DNA from 4 places in the Janthinobacterium sp. GMG1 genome. Region 2 is predicted to be linked to each of the others. Evidence: predicted binding sites of a transcription regulator. Region 2 holds the regulator's gene; each other region holds the start of a gene.
The links. The regulator sigma-54, encoded in region 2, starts transcription at its own class of promoters, with help from an activator protein. The targets are predictions, from matches to a motif close to TGGCANGNAANCTGCTTT.

Region 1 (5,473 bases), on a different contig from region 2:
GCCGCCAGCAGCATGGCGGCCAGCGGCATCAGGGCATCCTGGCGCTGCTGGCCCAGCATGCGGGCGATATGGCGCTGCGCCACGTGGCCGATCTCGTGCGACAGCACGGAAGCCAGTTCCGCCTCCGTTTGCGCTGCCAGCACCAGGGCCGAGTGCACGCCGATGAAGCCGCCAGGCAAGGCAAACGCGTTCAACTGGGGATCGCGCACGGCAAAGAAGAAATAGTCGTAATTCGTTTCTCCGCGCACGCTGGGACGCGCGGCCACGAGGGCGTTGCCGAAGGTATTCAGGTATTCGAGCAAGGGCGCGTCGTCGAGATAATCGCGGTCGCCACGGATGCCGCGCATGATTTCCTCGCCGATCTTGCGCTCCATCGCCGGCGACAGGTCTTCGCGCGACGTATCGCCCAGGTTCGGCAGGTTGGGTGCCGGCGGCACGGCCAGCGGCGTCCAGCCGCCGGCCGGCTTGGCCACCACGCTGGCGGCCGGCGCCGCTGGCGCGGAGGTATAGGTTTGCGCCAGCGCAGAAGGGGCAGCGCAGCACAGCGCGGCCAGCAGGGATGCACGCCATGGCTGGCGCAGCCATGCGGCAGCGGCGTTTTCAAGTACGGTCTGGAGGGGAGTTTTTGAATTCACGGGTGCTATCATACCTTGTTAGCGGCCCCCATTCCCACGCGTGCCGCGCCCCACTCCTCACCTATTTTTGACGCCATGACAACAGCAGACAAGCAAGCCCCCGCCGGGGAACTGACCCATTTCGACGCGACGGGCCAGGCCCATATGGTGGACGTAGGCAGCAAGGAAGACACGCGCCGCAGCGCCGTGGCCGCCGGCACCATCCGCATGCAGCCCGCCACCCTGGCATTGATCATTTCGGGCAATGCAAAAAAAGGCGACGTGCTGGGCATCGCCCGCATCGCCGCCATCATGGGCGCCAAGCGCACCAGCGACCTGATTCCCCTGTGCCACCCGCTGGCCCTCACGCGCGTCACCGTCGATTTTGAAGTGGACGAGGCGGCCAACAGCGTGCACTGCCGCGCCCAAGTCGACACGACGGGCAAGACGGGCGTGGAAATGGAAGCGCTCACCTCCGTGCAGATCGGCTTGCTGACGATCTACGACATGTGCAAGGCCGTCGACCGGGGCATGGTCATGACCAACGTGCGCGTGCTGGAAAAGCATGGCGGCAAATCGGGCGATTGGCACGCCGAGGTGTAATTATTGTGCCTGGCGCGCCAGCCGCTCCTGGAAGCGGCGCAAATCGTACACTAGCCAGGCGCCGCCGGACAGGCACAGCGCGATGATGGCCTTGGACAGCGGCAAGTGGAATTGCTCCTGTCCTGCCAGCGCAAAGCCGGTATGGATCAGGAAGGTGGCCACGCCCAGGCCAGCGCAGCAGCTCGCATAAAAAGGTGCCCGCGCGCTGGACAGCAACACGTGCTTGTAGCCCACCAGCACCAGGGCAATGGCCGCCAGGTTAAACACCAGGAAACCCTGGACGCCGCCCGGCAGATGGAACATCTCCCACTCTTTCCAGTAGGCAGCATCGATTTGATGCAGGATCAGGAACAACATGGTCCAGAAGTAGCTGCGCGGCATAGGATTTACATTCGTCAATATTGATGCAATTTTAAAGCCTGCACCGCGCGGCGCCACGTGCACCTGGCATTTTTCGACGCCAATATGAATTTCATTGATATAAATGCTTTTTCATCAAGAAATCATGCATACTGCGAGTCGACCATATCCAGATGAGCATCGCATGACAAGCAACCAGCCCGCCGCGGAAAACAAGCTCCAGGACTTCGACTTCGAGGCCATGAATCTGCAGGTGGGTGGACGCATCCAGTTCATCACGCATCGCACCATCAAACCCATCCAGCATTTCTCGACCCTGATCGGCTATGTCAAACACGAGTATTTGATCGTCAAGATTCCCATGGAAAACGGCGCGTCCATCGTGCTCAACGAGGGCGATAAGCTGACCATCCGCGTGTTTTCCGGCGTCACCGTCTGCTCGTTTTCCTGCAGCGTGCTGCGTATCTTCAGCCGCCCGCTCAATTATGCCCACCTGAGCTTTCCCGACGCCATCCAGGGCACCAGCCTGCGCACGGCCATGCGCGTGAAAGTGGACATTCCGGCGCAGCTGAGCTACCGCGACGTGGCAGCCGTGCCCGTGTTCATCGTCAACCTCAGCGTTTCGGGCGCGCTGATCGAAGCGCCCAGCATGCTCACGCCGGACGACGAAGGCGTGGCCCTGAGCTTTACCCTGCTGGTGCAGCCGAACAAGCATCAGATGCGCGTCAATACGCGCGCCCGCATCCAGAACGTCAGCGTGGGCAAGCCGTCGAATGGCAATGCCGCCGAGGTGGCGGAAATCTATACGTATGGCGTGCAATTCATCGACCTGGAACCGACCCACTACACCCTGCTGCAAAACCTCACCTATGAAGCGCTGATCGCGGACCGGCAAAAAATCGTCTGACACTGGCGCGGCAGGCGCCGCTCACTGCGTCGCCACCACCTTCGGAATATTGTTCCTGGTAATGGCTTCCTTGGCTGCAGCATTCGTCACGCTGGTGCTGTTAAACCAGCTCAGGCTGCTGGTGCCAATCTGCAACTCCATGTTCACCGTCTGGCCGCCCATGCCGCTGCCCATATCGCCCGCCAGGGTCAGCTCGATATTGCCTTTATCGACCTTGGCACTGGCCACTTCGCGCGTGGCACTGAACACGGGGATGGCGCTGGGTACGGCCTGGGTGGGCGTGCTGCAGGCAGTAGCCAGCCCGCCGTTTTCCTGCACGCACAGGGCCACGGCCGTTTTCAAGGGGGCAGCGGCCGCCAGCACATTGCTGACCTTGGCCCGCATCGTGTAGTCGCCATACTGGGGAATGGCCACGGCCGCCAGGATGCCGGCGATAGCCACCACGATCATCAGTTCTATCAGGGTAAATCCGCTTTGCGCGCGCATCGTATCCTCCCATGGTGCATTGCTCACGCCAGATACGTTGCAAGCGCCATGCCAGCGGCGCGCCCGGGCAGCGGCAGTACACATGGAAAGAAAAGCGACACTTTTGGGCAGGTTCGGACCAGCGCCGTCGCCCCAGGCCGGGAATCGGCCTGTCTTGCGGATAAAAAAAAGGAGCCGAAGCTCCTTTTTTGTACTGCGGTGACCAGGCTGAAATTACAGCATGGCTTTCAGCAGACGCGCCATTTCCGACGGGTTTTTGGTCACGGTGATGCCGCAAGCTTCCATGATTTCCAGCTTGGCTTGTGCCGTATCGGCACCGCCCGAGATCAGCGCGCCGGCGTGGCCCATGCGCTTGCCTGGAGGGGCCGTCACGCCAGCGATGAAGCCAACGACCGGTTTTTTCATGTTGTCTTTGATCCAATAAGCCGCGTTGGCTTCGTCTGGACCACCGATTTCGCCGATCATGATGACCGCGTCGGTATCTGGATCATCATTGAACATCTTCATGATGTCGATGTGCTTCAGACCGTTGATCGGGTCGCCGCCGATGCCGACTGCCGACGATTGGCCCAGGCCCAGTGCGGTCAGCTGACCCACTGCTTCATAGGTCAGGGTACCCGAACGCGACACCACGCCGATACGGCCCTTCTTGTGGATGTGACCTGGCATGATGCCGATCTTGATTTCGTCTGGCGTGATCAGGCCTGGGCAGTTAGGGCCCAGCAGCAAGGTTTTGCTGTTGGCTTTAGCCATGCGGTCTTTCAGAGCCATCATGTCACGCACAGGAATGCCTTCGGTGATGCAAATGGCCAGATCCATTTCAGCTTCGACAGCTTCCCAGATCGCCGCAGCCGCGCCTGCTGGCGGTACGTAGATCACGGAAACGTTGGCGCCGGTTTCTTTTTTCGCTTCGGTCACGTTAGCGAAAATTGGAATGCCTTCGAAATCTTCGCCGGCTTTCTTCGGGTTCACGCCTGCCACGAAGGCAGCTTTGCCGTTCGCGTAGTCGCGGCAACCGCGGGTGTGGAACTGGCCGGTCTTGCCGGTGATCCCTTGGGTAACGACTTTGGTATCTTTATTGATCAGAATGGACATGTTGATTCCTTAATTAAGCTTGACCGGCAGCAGCGGCAACGACGCTCTTGGCTGCATCTTCCATGGTGTCGGCTGCGATGATAGGCAGACCGGAATCGGCCAGCATCTTTTTGCCCAGGTCTTCGTTGGTGCCCTTCATGCGCACGACCAGTGGCACGTTCAGCGAGACGGCTTTCACTGCGGCGATCACGCCTTCAGCGATCACGTCGCAACGCATGATGCCGCCGAAAATGTTCACCAGGATAGCTTTCAGGCCTGGGTTTTTCAGCATGATCTTGAACGCTTCGGTCACTTTTTCTGCCGTGGCGCCGCCGCCGACGTCCAGGAAGTTGGCTGGCTCGCCGCCGAACAGTTTAATCGTGTCCATGGTAGCCATGGCCAGGCCGGCGCCGTTCACCAGGCAACCGATGTTGCCGTCGAGCGAGATGTAGGCCAGGTCGAATTTCGACGCTTCGATTTCAGCTGGATCTTCTTCGTCCAGATCGCGCAGGGCGACGATTTCCGGATGACGGAACAGGGCGTTCGGGTCAAAGTTGAACTTGGCGTCCAGGGCGATGACTTTGCCGCTGCCGGTAACGATCAGCGGGTTGATCTCGGCCAGCGAGCAGTCGGTTTCCCAGTACGCTTTGTACAGGCCTTGCAGGTTGACGCGCGCGTCGGCGATGGAGCCGGCAGGCACGCCGATTTTGGCGGCGATGTCGTCTGCCTGGGCATCGGTCAGGCCTGTGCCCGGATCGATGGTGACGTGGTGGATCTTCTCTGGGTGGCTCTCGGCCACTTCTTCGATGTCCATGCCACCTTCGGACGACGCCATCAGGACGATTTTCTGGGTAACGCGGTCGGTGACCAGCGAAACGTACAGTTCCTGTTTGATGTCGGCGCCTTCTTCCACCAGCAGGCGGTTGACTTTCTGGCCTTCGGCGCTGGTCTGATGCGTGATCAGCTGCATGCCCATGATCTGGTCAGCGTATTCCTTGACCTGTTCGATCGATTTTGCCACTTTCACGCCGCCGCCCTTGCCGCGGCCACCTGCGTGGATCTGTGCCTTGACGACCCACACCGGGCCGCCCAGGGTTTCCGCAGCCTTGACTGCCTCTTCGACGGACATGCACGGGATACCGCGTGGTACCGTCACTCCGTGCTGCCGGAGGATTTCTTTGGCTTGATACTCATGGATTTTCATGCTGGCTTCCCTTCTGATACTGATGTGTAAAAATACGGTTAGTGGTGCAAAAAAAACAGGAAAGCGCCGGGGTCACGCCTTGGCTACCCAGCGCGGGTAATACTGTGCCACCGCCCCGCCATCGGTGCGCAGGGCGTGGCATTTGTCGAGTTGAAACGGCTTTTCATGCGATAAGTCAGCATTCGCACCGTCGCGGGTCGACCAGACATCGCCGGCAAATGCCTG
Region 2 (5,473 bases):
GAGAAGGCCGATTCCGAGAAGGAAGCCGTCATCACGGCACGTAGCGGCCACGTCGATGACATCAAGCAGGTGCGCACCCTGACGGGCGACGTCGTGCTGGTCAAGGGTACCCTGACCATGAAGGCGGGCCGGGCCCTGATCACGGAAGACCCGCAAGGCTACCAGTTCATTACCTTCTGGGCCGACCCCGGCAAGCTCGCCACCTTCCGCCAGAAGCGCGATGGCGCGGGCGACCTGTGGGTGGAAGGCGAAGCGGAGCGCGTGGAATACGACAACAAGACGGAAGTGGTGAAACTGTTTTCCAGAGCCAAGCTGACGCGCCTGGAAGGCGCGAAAGTGACCGATGTGGCGAATGGCGCCTTCATCTCGTATGACAGCCGCAAGGAAGAATTCGCGATGGAAAATTCCAACAGCGGCACCAGCACCGCGGATGGCGGCAGCGTGCGCATGGTGATCCAGCCGAAGACCAAGGCGCCGGCAGCGGAGAAAGCGCCGGCCACGCCCGCGCCAGGAAAGAAATAATGGACAATACACGTTGCGGCAGCACCCTGATCGTTCGCGGTCTGCAAAAAACCTATGGCAAGCGGCAAGTCGTGCATGATGTTTCGCTGCAAGTCGAATGCGGCGAAGTGGTGGGTTTGCTGGGCCCGAACGGCGCCGGCAAGACCACATCGTTCTACATGATCGTCGGCCTGGTGCCGTCCGATGGCGGCAGCATCGATATCAGCGGCGTGGACATTTCCAGCCTGCCGATCCACCGCCGCGCGCAGATGGGCCTGTCCTACCTGCCGCAGGAAGCATCCGTCTTCCGCAAGCTGACGGTGGAAGACAATATCCGCGCCGTGCTGGAAATCCAGACCGTCGAAGGCCGTCCGCTGACGAAGGCCGAGATCGAGGAGCGGCTGGATAAATTGCTGGCTGACTTGCAGATTGAAAAGCTGCGCGAGAACCAGGCGCTGTCGCTGTCCGGTGGCGAACGCCGCCGCGTGGAAATTGCCCGTGCGCTGGCCACCGATCCCCGTTTCGTGCTGCTCGACGAGCCGTTCGCCGGCGTCGATCCGATCGCCGTGATCGAGATCCAGCGCATCGTGCGTTTCTTGAAGGAGCGCAATATCGGCGTGCTGATCACCGATCATAATGTGCGCGAGACGCTGGGTATTTGCGACCGTGCCTACATCATCAACCAGGGCTCGGTGCTGGCGTCGGGACGCCCCGACGACATCATCGCGAACGAGTCGGTACGCCGGGTCTATCTGGGCGAACACTTCCGCATGTAAGCCAATGAAACAATCATTGCAGCTGCGCACTTCGCAGCACCTGGCACTGACGCCGCAGTTGCAGCAATCGATACGCCTGTTGCAATTGTCTACCCTGGAATTGCACCAGGAACTCGAGCAATTGCTGACGGATAATCCCTTGCTTGAACGCCTCGACGATCCGCTCGACCGTTCGCTGCGCCTGCTGTCCGACGGGGCCTTGAGTTCCACGGCAGCGCCGGCCGAAGCGCCACCCCAGCCGCCAGGCCAGGACGCGCCCGCCGCGCCGGCCGAAGCGGAAACCTTTGATGGCGAGGCGGGCGACAGCCCGGCCGCCGCCGAGGGCGGCGACAGCGACTGGAGCGAGGCGAGCCGGGGCAAGGCGCCCGACGATGAAGATTCGCGTCCGCAACTGGAGGCCCATCACTGCACCCTGCGCGAGCACCTGATGGAGCAGATGCGCGTGACGGTGCTGGAATTGCGCGATCGCGCGCTGGTCGAGCTGATCATCGACGCGCTCGACGACAATGGCTACCTGGAAGAGTCGCTCGACGACATCCTGGCACGCCTGCCGGAAGAGCTGGAAATCGACGCCGACGAGATGCGCACGGCTTTGTCGCTGCTGCAAAGTTTCGATCCGCCCGGCGTGGGCGCGCGCAATGCGTCCGAATGCCTGGCGCTGCAAATCAAGCGCTTGCCGCACATCGCCATGGTGACGCGGCGCATGGCCCTCGTCATCGTCGAAAAGCACCTGGCCTGGTTTGCCCAGCGCGATTTCAACAAGCTGAAAAAAGCCCTCGATTGCGACGATGAAGACTTGCGCGAGGCGCAGACGGTGATTCGCCAGTGCAATCCGCATCCGGGTGCCGTATTCGCCTCGGACGTGTCCGATTACGTGGTGCCCGACGTCGTCGTCAAGCGCGCGCGCAATGGCTGGCAAGTGACCCTGAACAACGACGTCATGCCGCGCCTGCGTGTCAACGCCATGTACGCCAACTTGCTCAAGCAGGGCAAGGGCGAGGGCGCCATGGGCGCACAGTTGCAGGAAGCCAAGTGGCTGATCAAGAATATGCGCCAGCGCTTCGACACCATCCTGCGCGTGGCACAGGCGATAGTAGAAAGACAAAAGAACTTTTTCTCGCATGGGGCCGTTGCCATGCGCCCCCTTGTGCTCCGTGAAATAGCTGATACACTGGGTTTACACGAGAGTACTATCTCGCGGGTAACAACTCAAAAGTACATGCTGACCCCGCACGGCATGTTCGAGTTGAAATATTTCTTTGGTAGCCACGTCGCCACCGAAGCGGGGGGCGAAGCGTCATCGACGGCGATACGGGCATTGATCGTGCAACTGACAGGAGCAGAAGACCCTAAAAATCCTTTATCCGACAGTAAGATTGCGGACATGCTGGGGGAACAAGGCATGGTGATTGCGCGACGTACTGTTGCCAAATACCGGGAAGCGTTGAAAATTCCGCCAGTGAGCCTGCGTAAGTGTTTGTAAGTTTTTTTCGGTTCCTCTGCGGGCCGGATAGGATGGACCGCACGAACCCGATCATCTTTAGGAGTGTGTATGAATCTCACCATCAGCGGACATCATCTCGAAGTGACACCAGCCATCCGTGAATACGTACAAACGAAGCTGGAGCGCGTGAAACGTCATTTCGATCAAGTCATCGATATCGCCGTGATTCTGACCGTGGATAACCTCAAAGAGAAAGAAAAACGTCAAAAGGCTGAAGTCAACCTGCGTTTGAGTGGCAAGACTGTCTATGTGGAAAGCTTGGCGCACGACCTGTACGCCGCGATCGATACCCTGATCGACAAGCTCGATAGGCAAGTGATGAAATACAAAACCAAAGTGCAAGGGCACGGTAAAGAGGCGATCAAGCATCTGCCAGACAACTCCGAGGAAGAAGCCGTCGTCGCCGTCTAAGGCCACCCGCTTCCAGCAGTTGTGATCAACTAAGGGCGCACATCTTGCGCCCTTTTTTGCGCCTGGACCTGTTGAACGCAATCTTCCCCGCGCAGGCGCTAGAATGTTTGCACTTTCACTTCTTTCCTGCCTGCCATGAGCGACTTCGTCCAGACCTCCATCCGCAACCGCACCGGACACATCGTGCTCGACCGTCCGAAAGCCTTGAATTCCCTGTCGCTGGAGATGGTGCGCGCCCTGAGCGCGGTCCTGCTGGCCTGGCGCGATGATCCGCACGTGGACGCCGTCGTGATCCGTTCCAGCAGCGAAAAAGCCCTGTGCGCCGGCGGCGACATTCGTTTCTTTTACGATGCGGGCCTGGCCACGCCGCAAGGCGGCAGCGCCCTGCTGGAAGATTTCTTTACGGAAGAATACGCGTTAAATCATGTGATCCATTTCTATCCGAAACCGTATATCGCCGTGATGGATGGCGTGGTGATGGGCGGCGGCATGGGTGTGGCGCAAGCCGGGCCCGGCAATCGCCTGCGCATCGTGACGGGCCGCACGCGCATGGCCATGCCGGAAGTCAATATCGGCCTGTTCCCTGACGTGGGCGGCAGTTATTTCCTGTCCCGCCTGGCCGGCCAGCTGGGCCTGTATCTGGGCTTGACGGGCCTGACGATCAACGCGGCCGATGCCCTGTACACGGGCCTGGCCGATGTCTACCTGCCCGAGGCGCAGATGGGGGCGCTGCTGGCCCTGTTCGACTCGACGCCGGGCGAGGCCTTGCCGGTAGCCATCAAGGCGCTGGCGGCACCGTTCCAGGCCGAGGCGGGGGTATCGTCCCTGTCCACGGCGCGTGCGGCGCTGGACCGTCATTTCAGTGCGGGTTCGGTGGCGACCATCATGGCCTCGCTGGCGCAGGACGACTGTGCGTTCGCCGCCAGGGCGCTGGCGGCCATGCGTTTGCGTTCGCCCTTGATGATGTCGGTCACCCTGGAATTGCTGCAGCGGGGCGCTCACCTGGGCGTGGCCGATTGCCTGCGCCTGGAGCGCACGGTGGTGCGCCATAATTTCGAGCATGGCGAAGTGCTCGAAGGCGTGCGTGCGCTGGTGGTCGACAAGGACAATGCGCCCCGCTGGAATCCTGCCAGCCTGGACGACGTCGACACGGCCATGGTGGCGCGCTTCTTTGTCCCCGTCTGGCCGGCGCAAGCGCATCCGCTGCGCCACCTCGACTAATCAAGCGCGCTCGCGATGGCGCAGCACGACTCTTTCGTTCGGGCCGAAATACTGCGCCAGCCGTTCCGCCATGTACACGGAGCGGTGCTGGCCGCCCGTGCAACCCAGGGCCACCGTCAGGTAGCTGCGGTTGTCGGACTTGAATGACGGCAACCATTTCTCGATGAAGGTGCGGATATCGGCCAGCAGTTCCAGCGCGCTCGGCTGCGCATCGAGGAAGGCGATCACGGGCGCGTCGCGTCCGTCGAGGGGACGCAGGGCCAGGTCGTAATAGGGATTTGGCAAGGCCCGCACGTCGAAGACGAAATCGGCGTCCAGCGGCACGCCCAGCTTGAAGGCGAACGATTCGAAGAACAGGGTCAGCGGCGCGCGCTCGGAGGCGACGATATCCTTGATCCAGGCACGCAATTTGTTGGCGCTCAGCTCCGACGTATCGATCACATGGCCCAGCTGTTCGATGGCCGACAGGCGTTCGCGTTCTTCCGAGATGCACTCGATCAGTGTGCGGCGGCTGGCCGGATTCTGGTTCGGACGCAATTCATGCGACAGCGGATGGCTGCGCCGCGTTTCCGAGAAGCGCGCCACCAGCGAATGCGTGGTGGCCGTCAGGAACATGACCTTGACGTCGTGCCCCTGGTCGCGCAGCAGGGCCACATTGTGCGGCAGGCTGGTCAGCGACTCGGCGCTGCGCGCATCGACGGCGACGGCCAGTTGCGGTGTACCTTCGTCGAGCAGGGTTTGCACCAGGCTGGGCAGCAAGGCCGGTGGCAGGTTGTCGACACAATAGTAACCGGTATCTTCCAGCACATTGAGCGCGACGGATTTACCGGAGCCGGATATTCCGGTGATAAGGACGATATGCATACGCCGATCATACAATAAAGATCGGCGCTCTGCTCCCAAGGCAATTATCTTTACAAATTATTGCAATTATTGTTCGAGCATTGCTTGTATTTAATTGTTGCCATTGGCGTCAATGTGGGGTCAGACCCGTCGGGTCGGACCCCGGTAATTAATCGCCACTCATGGCGAGTCGTTGCCGCTCCATGAACTCCTGCAA
Region 3 (5,473 bases), on a different contig from region 2:
GATCTGGGCGCACGCTACCTGACCACCATCGCCGACCGCGCCGTCACCCTGCGTGCGCGCCTGGATAACGTGACCGACAAGAACTACTGGGCGTCCGCTGGCGGCGCATCGGGCGCGGGTTATCTGGTGCTGGGCACCCCGCGCACCGTCGTCGTGTCGGCGTCCGTGGACTTCTAAAGCTTTCCGTTCACCTGCACAAAGGCTGCCCCTTCCCTGGGGCAGCTTTTTTTTCGTGCGCGCCTGTGCCGCAAGCGGCGCTTCGGCGACAATGCCCGCATGAAACGACTCCCTGCCCTGCTACTTTTGCTTTGCCTGTCCCTGCCGGCCGCTGCCCAGAAGCAAGCCGCCTGCCCGTATGCTGCCTGGAAAAGCGGCTTCAAGGGCGATGCGCGGGCGCAAGCCACGTGCTTGCTGCGTCCCGTCAAGCTGTATGCGCGCCTGGGCGACAGCGCGCCGCTGCCGGATTTTCTTGCCGCCCGCATCGGCCAGCGCACGGGCTTCGACCCGGCCCGGTTGCGCGCCTGGCTGGCGGAACAGGGGATCGCCGAGGCGGACGTGGGCGGCGCCGTCGACGCCCCGCTGTCGCGCGCCGTGGGCCGGCTGGCCGCACCGATGGCCCGCTATTTCGTCATCCACGACACCAGCTACCCGAATTTCCTGCTGGAATCCATTCCCGCCCATATCAACGACGCCAGCTGGGATTTCAACGATTTTACGACGCGCAATCCGGCGCTGGGCGGCGGTCCGAAAGGCCATGTCTACGTCAACCGCCTCGGTGATTCATTGGCCGTGCGCGACTTTGGCACGGCCAGCTATGCCAGCAAGCTGGAAAAGGACAAGCCGTCGCTGACGGGCCTGTTCCTGCACGTGGAACTGGTGCAGCCGCGCCACTCCGTGCCCAGCGGCGGCAAGGGCAACGATGGCCTGGCGCCCGATCCGGGCTTTACGCCTGCGCAATACGAGCGCCTGGCCCTGTTGTATATCGCCGCCAGCGTGCGCAAGGGGACGTGGCTGATCCCCGCCTTCCACGCCGTGCTCGATACGGGCTTTGCGAATGGTCATGATGACCCACAGAACTTTTCCCTGGCCGAATGGTCAACCTCGCTTTCCCGCCTGCATGCGGCCCTGCGGCTGGCCGAAACTGGACAATAAAGCGTTTCCCTGACGGCTGAATTGGCGCATACTATTAAGAGCATAGCCATTCCTGTCAGGGAGTTCAGGTGAATATTGCGACGGATCATCAGGCGGATCACCAGGCCGGCGTGCGCCAGCCATTGCAGCGCGCGCAGCGCATCTTTGCCATACGCGACGCCGTCCTTGGCGCCTGGGAACAGCGCGTGCGCGCCAGCGTGCGCGGCGCGGACCGCTTGCTCACACCCATCCTCATCAACACCTTGCCAGCCTTTTTCGACAACCTGGCCGAAGCCCTCACCCCAGGTCACCCGCGCGACAATGCGACCAGCAACAGCAACGTACCCGCCGTGCATGGCAACGAACGGGCGCGCATGACCAATTACGGCCCGGAACAGGTGATCCAGGAATACCAGATCTTCCGCGACTGCTTCGCCGCCACCGCGCATGAGTCCGGTATCACCTTGCGCAGCAAGGATTGGCAAGTGATCAACAAGTCGATCGACGTGGGCATCCGCGAATCGATACGCGAATTTACCAGCATGCACGAAGGTTTCCGGCGCCGCGTTGCGGCCGGCCTGTCGCACGACATGCGCAATCCGCTGGCCGTCATCAGCACCAGCGCCCAGTTGCTGCTGCGGCCAGCGGACCCGGAACGGGTGGTATTGCTGGCGCACAAGATTGTCGAACACAGCAAGCGGCTCGACAGCATGATCGAGGAATTGCTCGATGGCCTCAGCTACCATCAGGGCCAGCAGTTGCCGCTGGTGCTGAGGCAGTTTGACGTGCTGCCGCTGGTACACGCCGTGGCCGGCCAGGTCAACCTGCAGCGGCCGGACAAATGCCAGGTCAGCGGGCAAGCCGTCGTCGGCTGGTGGTGCGAGAACTCGCTGCGGCGCGCGCTGGAAAACCTCGTCGGCAATGCCCTCAAGTATGGCGACGACGCACCCATCAGCGTGCACGTGGAAGCGGTCCACGAACGCCTGATCGTCACCGTGCACAATGGCGGCCACGCCATCGCGCCGGAACAGGCCGCACGCATCTTCGACTACTTGCGCCGCGAGAACGACAGCCCCGCCCCAGGCTGGGGCATCGGCCTGCCCTTCGTGCAGAGCGTGGCCGAAAGCCACGGCGGCAGCATCGCCGTCGACAGCGCGCCCGAAACGGGCACCAGCTTCATCTTCGACGTGCCCGTCGATTGCCGGCCCTTCGTCCAGCCCGCCGACGTCCCCAAGAGTGACGCTTAGCGCACCAAATTAGTGCAAAGAATGGCGCAACGCCACAAAAGTGGTCATCTTTACACCTTCCCTCGGCTCCCCCTGTTGGCACGCTTCCTGCTGAGCTATACGTAGACACGGCTCAAGGGAAATCACAACATGGCAAATTTTTTCAATGAAATGACTGCAAATGAAGTGGGTACGGACAGCAAGGTACGTGAACACTATCGTGAATTCAGCAATTGGCTGGAACAGCAATCCCCCGAGACCATCGCCCGCAAGCGGGCCGAAGCCGACCTGACGTTCCGCCGGGTCGGCATCACGTTCGCCGTCTACGGCGACGATGCCGGCACGGAACGCCTGATTCCGTTCGACACCATCCCGCGCATCATCCCCGCCGCCGAATGGGCGCAGATGCAGACAGGCCTGGTGCAGCGCGTGCAAGCCTTGAACATGTTCATCCATGATATTTATCATGAACAAAACATCATCAAGGCGGGTATTATTCCCGCCGAGCAAATCTACAAGAATGCCCAGTACCGCCCGGAAATGCAGGGCATTGCCGTCGCCTCCGACATCTATGCCCACATCGCCGGCGTCGACATCGTGCGCGCGGGACAGGGCGAATTCTATGTGCTGGAAGACAATCTGCGCGTGCCGTCCGGCGTGTCCTACATGCTGGAAGACCGCAAGATGATGATGCGGCTGTTCCCGGAACTGTTCGCCCGCAACCGCATCGCCCCCGTCGACCACTACCCGGACATGCTGCTCGACAACCTGCGTTCCGTCGCCCCGATGGGCATCGATGACCCGACGGTGGTCGTCATGACGCCCGGCATGTACAACTCCGCCTACTTCGAGCACGCCTTTTTGGCCCAGCAGATGGGCGTGGAACTGGTCGAGGGCAAGGATCTGTTTGTCAACGACAATTCCGTGTACATGCGCACCACGCGGGGACCGAAGCGCGTCGACGTGATCTACCGCCGTGTGGACGACGACTTCCTCGACCCGCTGGCCTTCCGCTCCGATTCCTCGCTGGGCGTGCCGGGCCTGCTGTCCGTGTACCGCGCCGGCCGGGTGACCCTGGCCAACGCCATCGGCACAGGCGTGGCCGACGACAAGTCGATCTATCCTTTTGTTCCCGACATGATCAAGTTTTACCTGTCGCAAGAGCCGATACTCAACAACGTGCCGACGTACCAGTGCCGCAAGCCTGCCGATTTGTCCTACGTGCTGGCGAACCTGGCGAAACTCGTCGTCAAGGAAGTGCATGGCGCGGGCGGCTACGGCATGCTGGTGGGGCCCGCGTCCAGCCTGGCGCAGATCGAGGATTTCCGCCAGCGCCTGCTGGCCAATCCCGGTGGCTACATCGCCCAGCCGACACTCGCCCTGTCCGCCTGCCCCACGTATGTGGACGCCGGCATCGCGCCGCGCCACATCGATTTGCGCCCGTTCGTGCTATCCGGCAAGACGATTTCCATGGTGCCCGGCGGCTTGACCCGCGTGGCGCTGGGCGAAGGCTCGCTGGTGGTCAACTCCTCGCAAGGGGGCGGCACCAAGGATACCTGGGTACTGGAAGCCACATCCGCTTTTGCAGGAGAAAAAACATGCTGAGCCGCACTGCCGATCATTTGTTCTGGATGGCCCGCTACACGGAGCGGGCGGAAAACACGGCGCGCATGCTCGACGTCAACATGCAAACGTCCATGCTGCCGCAGTCCGAGCAGGACGCGGAGCAAGGCTGGCGCGCCACCCTGGGCATTTCCGAGCTGCAAAGCGCGTACGACCACAAATATGGCCGCTTCCACACGCGCGACGTGCTCGACTTCATGGTGCGCGACCCGAACAACCCGTCGTCCATCCTCGCCTGCCTGACGGGGGCGCGCGAAAACGCCCGCGCCGTACGGGGCACCCTGACGACGGAAGTGTGGGAAATCCAGAATGCCACCTGGCTCGACATGCAGAAACGCCTGAAAAGCAACTTGCTGGAAACGGACCCCAGCCAGTTCTTCGAGTGGGTCAAGTACCGCTCGCACCTGTCGCGCGGCGTGACACTGGGCACCATGCTCAAGGACGAGGCGATTCACTTCATCCGCCTCGGCACTTTCCTGGAACGGGCCGACAACACGGCGCGCATCCTCGACGTGAAGTTCCACGGCGCGCGCGACACGTCGAAAGACATCACCCAGCGCGATTTCTACTACTGGGCGGCCCTGCTGCGCTCCGTTTCCGGCTTCGAGATCTACCGCAAGGTCTACCGCGACGTCATCACCCCGGAACGGGTGGCGGAATTGCTGATGCTGCGCGGCGACATGCCGCGCTCCCTGCTGGCCTGCATGGATGACGTGGTGGAAAACCTGAAACACATTCGCAACGATGTGTCGGCCGATACGGAGCGTTTCGCCGGGAAATTGCATGCGGAGCTGAAATTCGGCCATATCGACGACATCATGAAGGCGGGTTTGCACCATACCTTGACGGAATTTCTCGAAAACATCTATGACCTGGGCAACCGGGTCAGCCGCGACTTCCTCGTTCCCTTGGCGGCCTGATGCAGCTCACTATCCGCCACGAAACCCATTACGCCTACAGTGCGCCGCTGGCCTACACCATCCAGCAGCTGCACCTGACGCCGCGTATCGAGCCGCAGCAGCGGGCTCTCTCCTGGCAGATTTCCACGCCAGGCCAGTGCCACGCCTACACGGATGCCTACGGCAATCTGTCGCACATGCTGACGATTAACGGCAGCCATCACTCCCTGAGCCTGGTAGCGCACGGCGTGGTGGAAACCATCTACCCGCACAAGGGACGGCTGAACCTGGTCGATACCCTGTCGCCGCTGCTGTTTACCATGCCGACGCCGTTGACCCTGGCCAATCCCGCCATCCTCGACCTGGCGGCCGCCAGCCTGCCGGACCGGGACGTGACGGCCGGCACGGGCCACTTGCTGCGCCTGGCCGAGCACATCGTCGGCAAGGTGGCGTATGAAAGCGGCGCCACCATGGTCACCACCACGGCTGGCGACGCGCTGGCGCTGGGGCGCGGCGTGTGCCAGGATCACGCGCATCTGTTCCTCGCCTGCTGCCACGCCTGGGGCATCCCGGCCCGCTATGTGTCCGGCTATA
Region 4 (5,473 bases), on a different contig from region 2:
AGGCGTTCTCATGAAAAAGCCCGCGCGTCTTCCGATGCGCGGGCTTGTAAACTCAAGCAAGCTACTTCAAGGCCGCGCTTCCTTCACGCCATATTTCTCAAAGATGGTTTTTAATTCGCCGCTGGCCGCCATCTCGTTCATGGCTGCCTGCAGCAATTTCGCCACGTCGAGCTGCTGACGGCTGACGGCAAGGCCAACGGCCCAGCCAGCACGCGGCAAGCGGGCGAACGCCACTTCGCTCATGGGGAAAGCGGGATCACTTTTCAGCACCGATTCGATTTCCGAACGGTTGGCCAGCACGGCGTCGAGCTGACCCGCCTGCAATTGCTGCAAGGCTTCGGCAGCCGTGTCGAAAATACGCACATCGTCGCGGTACTTGCCATTGTCTTCACCCAGCATCAGCATGGCCGCGATCGAGACCTTTTCCACGCCGATGCGCTTGCCAGCCAGCGAAGCGACGCCATCGAATTGCGGCACGGCTTGCGCACTGCGCGCCAGGCGCACGGTTTCCACGTAGTATGGCGCGAATATCTCGACCTTGTCGTTATCCGCCATCAACTTCTTGTCGACCGGCACATGCAGCATCACATCGGCGGGACCATAACCGAGGTAATGCCCCTTCCAAACCATATTGCGCAAATCGTCGTTCAGGTTTTCGCCGGCGGGAAATGGCAGCAAGCTCAGTTTCAAGCCCAGCTTTTTCGCCAGCGCTTCGGCGATGTCGATATCGATGCCCGCCCCCTTGTCGGAAAATGGCGCGAACTCGTTGTACACAGCCACTTTCAGGCTGCCCGACTGCTGCACTTTTTGCCAGTCGGCGCGCGCCGGCGCGGCTGCGCACAGCGCCAGGCAAGCGAGCGAGATCATCGCGCTCGCACCCCGGAGTTGAAATGAACGCATGGGACTCCTTCGTGATCAATTCGACTTAATTAGATTCGCGGCGGGTTTCCAGATAGGTCTTGATGGCCCACATGGCTTCCTGGTTGAACACGCCTTCGAACGGCGGCATGTACACGGCGCCATTGCGTACTTTACCGTGGCGGATGGTGGTCAGGTAGTAATTGTCCGTCTCCTTGTAGCATGCCTGTTTCTTTGTCTCATTCTTGATACCGAAACAATCGCGGTCCAACTGGCGCAAGTCCGGCGCAATGCCGCCCGAGATGGCTTCAATGCCGTGGCAGCGGGCGCAATTCTGGTTGTAGGCCGAGGTGCCCACCGTCAAGGCCAGCTTGTTGCCCCGATACGGGTTTTGTTCGAGCCACTTGTCGCCCACCTTGGGCAAGCCCGTGGTGTCGACGCCTTGTGGCGTGACATTGCCGTGCGCATAGGCATGCGGCAAGGTCAGCAGGGAGGTGAGGGCAACGGCGCCGGCGGCCGCCACGCCGAGCAGGGTACGAATGGAATAGGTCATGCTGGTCTCCTTGGTTTTTTAGTCAATATCCAAGAAGAGCAAATGCCATGCCATGCACATATGCCCCACATCCGGCCGCCCATGTATCAATTTGGAACAGCTGCAACACGTAGTTGTGTCACCACGCGCGTCAGGCGGCGGTCACCGTGCAGATGCTGCCCCGCTCCTGCTGCTCGAAAGTGATGCGCACGGGCAAAAATCGGGCAATCACTTCCGCATTCGTCAGCGCATGCTGCGACACCTTGTTGCAACTGAAGCTACCGCCACCGGCCAGCGCCATCGGCAGCAAGAGCTGGTCGGCCAGGTGCTCGCCGACGGCCGCATCCGTCTTGAGATAGGCGCGCACCTCGTTCAACAGGCGCTTGGCCACCGATTCGGCCAGCAAGGACTTTTCGCCAAAAGAAGTAAACACTTCCGTGACATGCTCATGCTCGAGCGTCAACAGCAGGACATTGCCCGGTCCCTGCTCCGCCGGCAAGCCGACAAGGTGCAGCTGCTTGCCGCTCCAGCCCATGACGCTGGCGACACGCTCGAGTTCGCGGTGCGCCACCTGCACATGCACGCCCGCTACCACGCTTTCCGCATACCCTGCCTTCCGTTCACCGCGCTGCAGCAACGCGATGGGCCGCAGGCGCTGGCACGGTTGCACGGTGGCCATCACCTCGCCGCCGCCGGCAGGATGAAAGCCATAGCGTTGCAGCGTAATCTCCATCTCGGCGCCCATCTGTTCCAGGACACGGCCGTACGCACGCTGCAAAAAATGGACGGACGGCGCCATGGCATTGTGCGTGCCACCACTGATGCGCACGGTGGATGGCCCATCCGCATGCAGCAGGGCCGGCAGCAAGGTTTGTAATACCAGAGTGCAACTACCGGCGCTGCCGATGGCAAAGCGGTAATCGCCGCCGCGAATGGGGCCAGGCGCGAATTCCAGGCTCGCTGCGCGCAGCGCCACCGGCGTCGTGCGCGCCCCGCAAATGGCGGCTGCCGCCTGCACGGCCAGCAGATGCTGGCGCAGCAAGCCGGGCTTTTCCCGCCCCGCGCGGATATTCGTCAGCCGGAATGGATGCCCCGTAATCATCGAAAGGCTTAGCGCCGAGCGCAAAATCTGTCCGCCGCCTTCGCCTTGCGCTCCATCAATTTCTATCATTTCTTTTCTCTCTCTGTTAACCTTTGACGCAGACGACCTGCTTCAGGATATGCACGACATCAACCAGTTCGCGCTGCGCCAGCATCACCGCATCGATATCCTTGTAGGCCATCGGAATTTCATCGATCACGTTTTCATCCTTGCGGCATTCCACGCCTTGCGTGGCGCGGATCTGGTCGTCCAGGCTGAAGCGCCGCTTCGCTTCCGTGCGGCTCATGGTGCGTCCCGCACCGTGGCTGCAGCTATGGAAACTCTCCGCATTGCCCTTGCCGCGCACGATAAAACTCTTCGCGCCCATGGAACCGGGAATGATCCCCAGTTCGCCGGCGCGGGCCGACACGGCACCCTTGCGCGTGACCAGCACGTCCTTGCCAAAGTGGTGCTCCTTCTGCACATAGTTATGATGGCAGTTAACGGCTTCCACGTGCGTCTGGAACGGTTTATGGATGACCGTGCGCACGGCTGCGATCAGGTTCTGCATCATCACTTCACGGTTGTTGCGCGCAAACCGCTGCGCCCAGCCCACCGCTTCCACGTAATCGTCGTAATGCTGCGTGCCTTCGGCCAGGTAAGCCAGATCCTGGTCGGGCAAGTTGATGAAGTGGGTGCGCATATCCTGCTTGGCCAGTTCGATGAAATGCATGCCGATGGCATTACCCACGCCGCGCGAACCGGAATGCAACATGAACCATACGGCACCCTGTTCATCGAGGCAGACTTCAATGAAATGGTTACCGCTGCCCAAAGTCCCCAGGTGACGATAATTATTCGTGTTCTTCAGCTTCGGCGTCTTCAGGCAGATCGCATCGAATTCGTCCTTCAATTGCAGCCACGCGGCATCGACCACGGAAGGCGGCGTATGCCAGGAACCCTCATCGCGGCCACGGTGGCCGCGCGTCTTCGGCGACATCCCATGCGGAATGGCGCGTTCGATGGCGCTGCGCAGCGGCCCAAGATTATCGGGCAGATCATTCGCCGTCAGCGTGGTTTTCGCCGCCATCATGCCGCAACCGATGTCCACGCCCACGGCCGCCGGAATCACGGCGCCCAGGGTGGGGATCACGCTGCCGATGGTCGAGCCTTTACCCAGGTGGACGTCGGGCATGACGGCGATGTGCTTGTAAATGAATGGCAGGGTCGCCGTGTTGCGCAATTGTTTTTTGGCCGCTTCTTCGACAGGCACGCCACGGGTCCACATTTTCACGGGACGGCTGCCTTCGGTATGCAGGACTTCGTATTCTTCTTTCTTCATCGCTTCTCTCATCTTGTATTTTAATCAGTAGGACAACCCGACAAGGTGGGACAGGATTTTCTGCCAGGCTCACTGCACCTGGCAGGCCGGTTTGACGCGGCTGATCGATGTAATCCTGTCGGCATTCGGGGCACTGCAGCGCATGACAAGGTTGGACAAGACGTCTGTTATGTAGTCTTGTCCGCATTCATGCACTTTACTTCAACAACCTGGCGCCATATCGATGGCGGCAATTTCTCCCGCCCAGTGAGCGGGGTCCAGCTGGCCGGAAGCAAAGGCGGCGATGATCTTGAAGACGTCATCGGAAAAACCGCCGATGTTCAGGATATCCTCGCGCTCCATTGCCTGCGTGGTGGCATGCGGCGAAATATCGATGCACACCAGCTTTGCCTGCGGATTGCGCTGCTTGAAGACATTCCACTGTCCCATCGTCGCCGTGGCGCCGCTGCGTTTGGCATCGATCCACGATTCGTTATCGGACACATAAATCACCAGGTCCGCCAGCTCCTTCTTGCTGTTCATGCGCAGCAGCGGTGCGCTGCAATTGGTGCCGCCGCCGCCGATGGCCGCCAGCCTGGCCGCGTTGGCCATCACGCTACCATGCGCATCGAGACCGCACTGCACCACGCTATGCTCGAACGGAAGCACCGTGGCATCCGGGTTCTTGCGCAGCATGGCCGCCGCCACAAGCGCCGCCACATCGATGCAGCGCACGCTCGACGTGGCGCTGCCGCGAAAACCGCTGACGGGCGAAGACATCGAGCCGGAAACGTCAGGACATACCACCACCTTGCCCGCGATCCGCGGCACGTTCAGCAGCGATATTTCCAGCGCCTGCTCCAGCGCATCGCGCACGATGGCCGGCACGTTCTCGCCGGCCGCGATGTAAGCCGACATCAGCTGGTACGGAAACACCCTTGCCCGGCCAATCGCCTCGGGATCGCGCAGCTTGGCCGCAATCAGCTCAGGCATCCCGGCTATCGCATACACGCCATGGCGGCCAAAGGTATTCAGATTCATGCGCACCATCTGCCAGCTGCCCTGGGTCGCGATCTGCGCCCAATCCTGCGCGCTCAAGGGCAGCGCCGTCAGCATTTGGAATGGCACCTCCGGTATCGCTTGCGCCGGGTCTGCCTTGTACGCCTCGAACGCGGCCAGCGCAGACGGCAGTGCCTTGGCATCGTACGGCTTGCCGATCAGCCAGGCAAAGAAGGCCGCGCGCCACGCTTCCTGCGGTTTCGGATGCACCATCTTCACCACGTCGGCCAGCGATGGCGCGTTACCGACGGCGGCGGCCAGCAAAGCCTGTTCCGAAGCGCCGTTCAGCCATGCCTGTACCAGCTTTTTCGGACGCGATCCCAGCGACTTGCGGCCCACTGCGCCCGAGCGCATGATCTGCACGAAGTTACGCAGCATCTTGCCGTTGTTAATCACACGCTGGAAGGCCGGCGCGAACTCTGCAGCGCCCTGCCCCGCCAGCACGGCCACCAGCAGGGCCGGCATGTCTTTCATGTAGCCCCGTTCGCGGCAGTACACGGCCGTCTGCGCGATGAAGGCCGGCTCGACCGCCTGGCACAACTCGAGTACGTGTGCCAGTTGCGCTTCGGCACTGGCATAAAACGTCGTGTTCAGGCAGCCGGTGGCCGCATATTGCGCCAGC

Region 1: SJI03_RS01250 (pilin) is a predicted target of sigma-54. The motif match lies at 3,007-3,024, and genes of this name have one in related genera.
Region 3: SJI03_RS09230 (circularly permuted type 2 ATP-grasp protein) is a predicted target of sigma-54. The motif match lies at 2,455-2,472, and genes of this name have one in related genera.
Region 4: pedF (cytochrome c-550 PedF) is a predicted target of sigma-54. The motif match lies at 1,447-1,464, and genes of this name have one in related genera.

The regions. Positions count from the first base shown of each region.
Region 1 covers NZ_JAXQNT010000001.1:259,677-265,149, reverse strand. The annotation lists gene SJI03_RS01270 (M48 family metalloprotease) at 1-521, opposite strand, end outside; gene moaC (cyclic pyranopterin monophosphate synthase MoaC) at 711-1,217, shown strand; gene SJI03_RS01260 (DUF6713 family protein) at 1,218-1,598, opposite strand; gene SJI03_RS01255 (flagellar brake protein) at 1,762-2,484, shown strand; gene SJI03_RS01250 (pilin) at 2,506-2,970, opposite strand; gene sucD (succinate--CoA ligase subunit alpha) at 3,184-4,065, opposite strand; gene sucC (ADP-forming succinate--CoA ligase subunit beta) at 4,079-5,248, opposite strand; gene SJI03_RS01235 (DUF2889 domain-containing protein) at 5,321-5,473, opposite strand, start outside.
Region 2 covers NZ_JAXQNT010000002.1:596,282-601,754, forward strand. The annotation lists gene lptA (lipopolysaccharide transport periplasmic protein LptA) at 1-522, shown strand, start outside; gene lptB (LPS export ABC transporter ATP-binding protein) at 522-1,277, shown strand; gene SJI03_RS07710 (RNA polymerase factor sigma-54) at 1,282-2,760, shown strand; gene hpf (ribosome hibernation-promoting factor, HPF/YfiA family) at 2,830-3,192, shown strand; gene SJI03_RS07720 (3-hydroxyisobutyryl-CoA hydrolase) at 3,328-4,413, shown strand; gene rapZ (RNase adapter RapZ) at 4,414-5,277, opposite strand; gene hprK (HPr(Ser) kinase/phosphatase) at 5,426-5,473, opposite strand, start outside.
Region 3 covers NZ_JAXQNT010000003.1:77,452-82,924, forward strand. The annotation lists gene SJI03_RS09215 (TonB-dependent receptor) at 1-177, shown strand, start outside; gene SJI03_RS09220 (hypothetical protein) at 277-1,152, shown strand; gene SJI03_RS09225 (HAMP domain-containing sensor histidine kinase) at 1,221-2,378, shown strand; gene SJI03_RS09230 (circularly permuted type 2 ATP-grasp protein) at 2,508-3,962, shown strand; gene SJI03_RS09235 (alpha-E domain-containing protein) at 3,956-4,900, shown strand; gene SJI03_RS09240 (transglutaminase family protein) at 4,900-5,473, shown strand, end outside.
Region 4 covers NZ_JAXQNT010000020.1:2,029-7,501, reverse strand. The annotation lists gene SJI03_RS28450 (transporter substrate-binding domain-containing protein) at 67-900, opposite strand; gene pedF (cytochrome c-550 PedF) at 926-1,411, opposite strand; gene rtcA (RNA 3'-terminal phosphate cyclase) at 1,542-2,561, opposite strand; gene SJI03_RS28435 (RtcB family protein) at 2,578-3,813, opposite strand; gene SJI03_RS28430 (RNA-binding protein) at 4,015-5,473, opposite strand, start outside.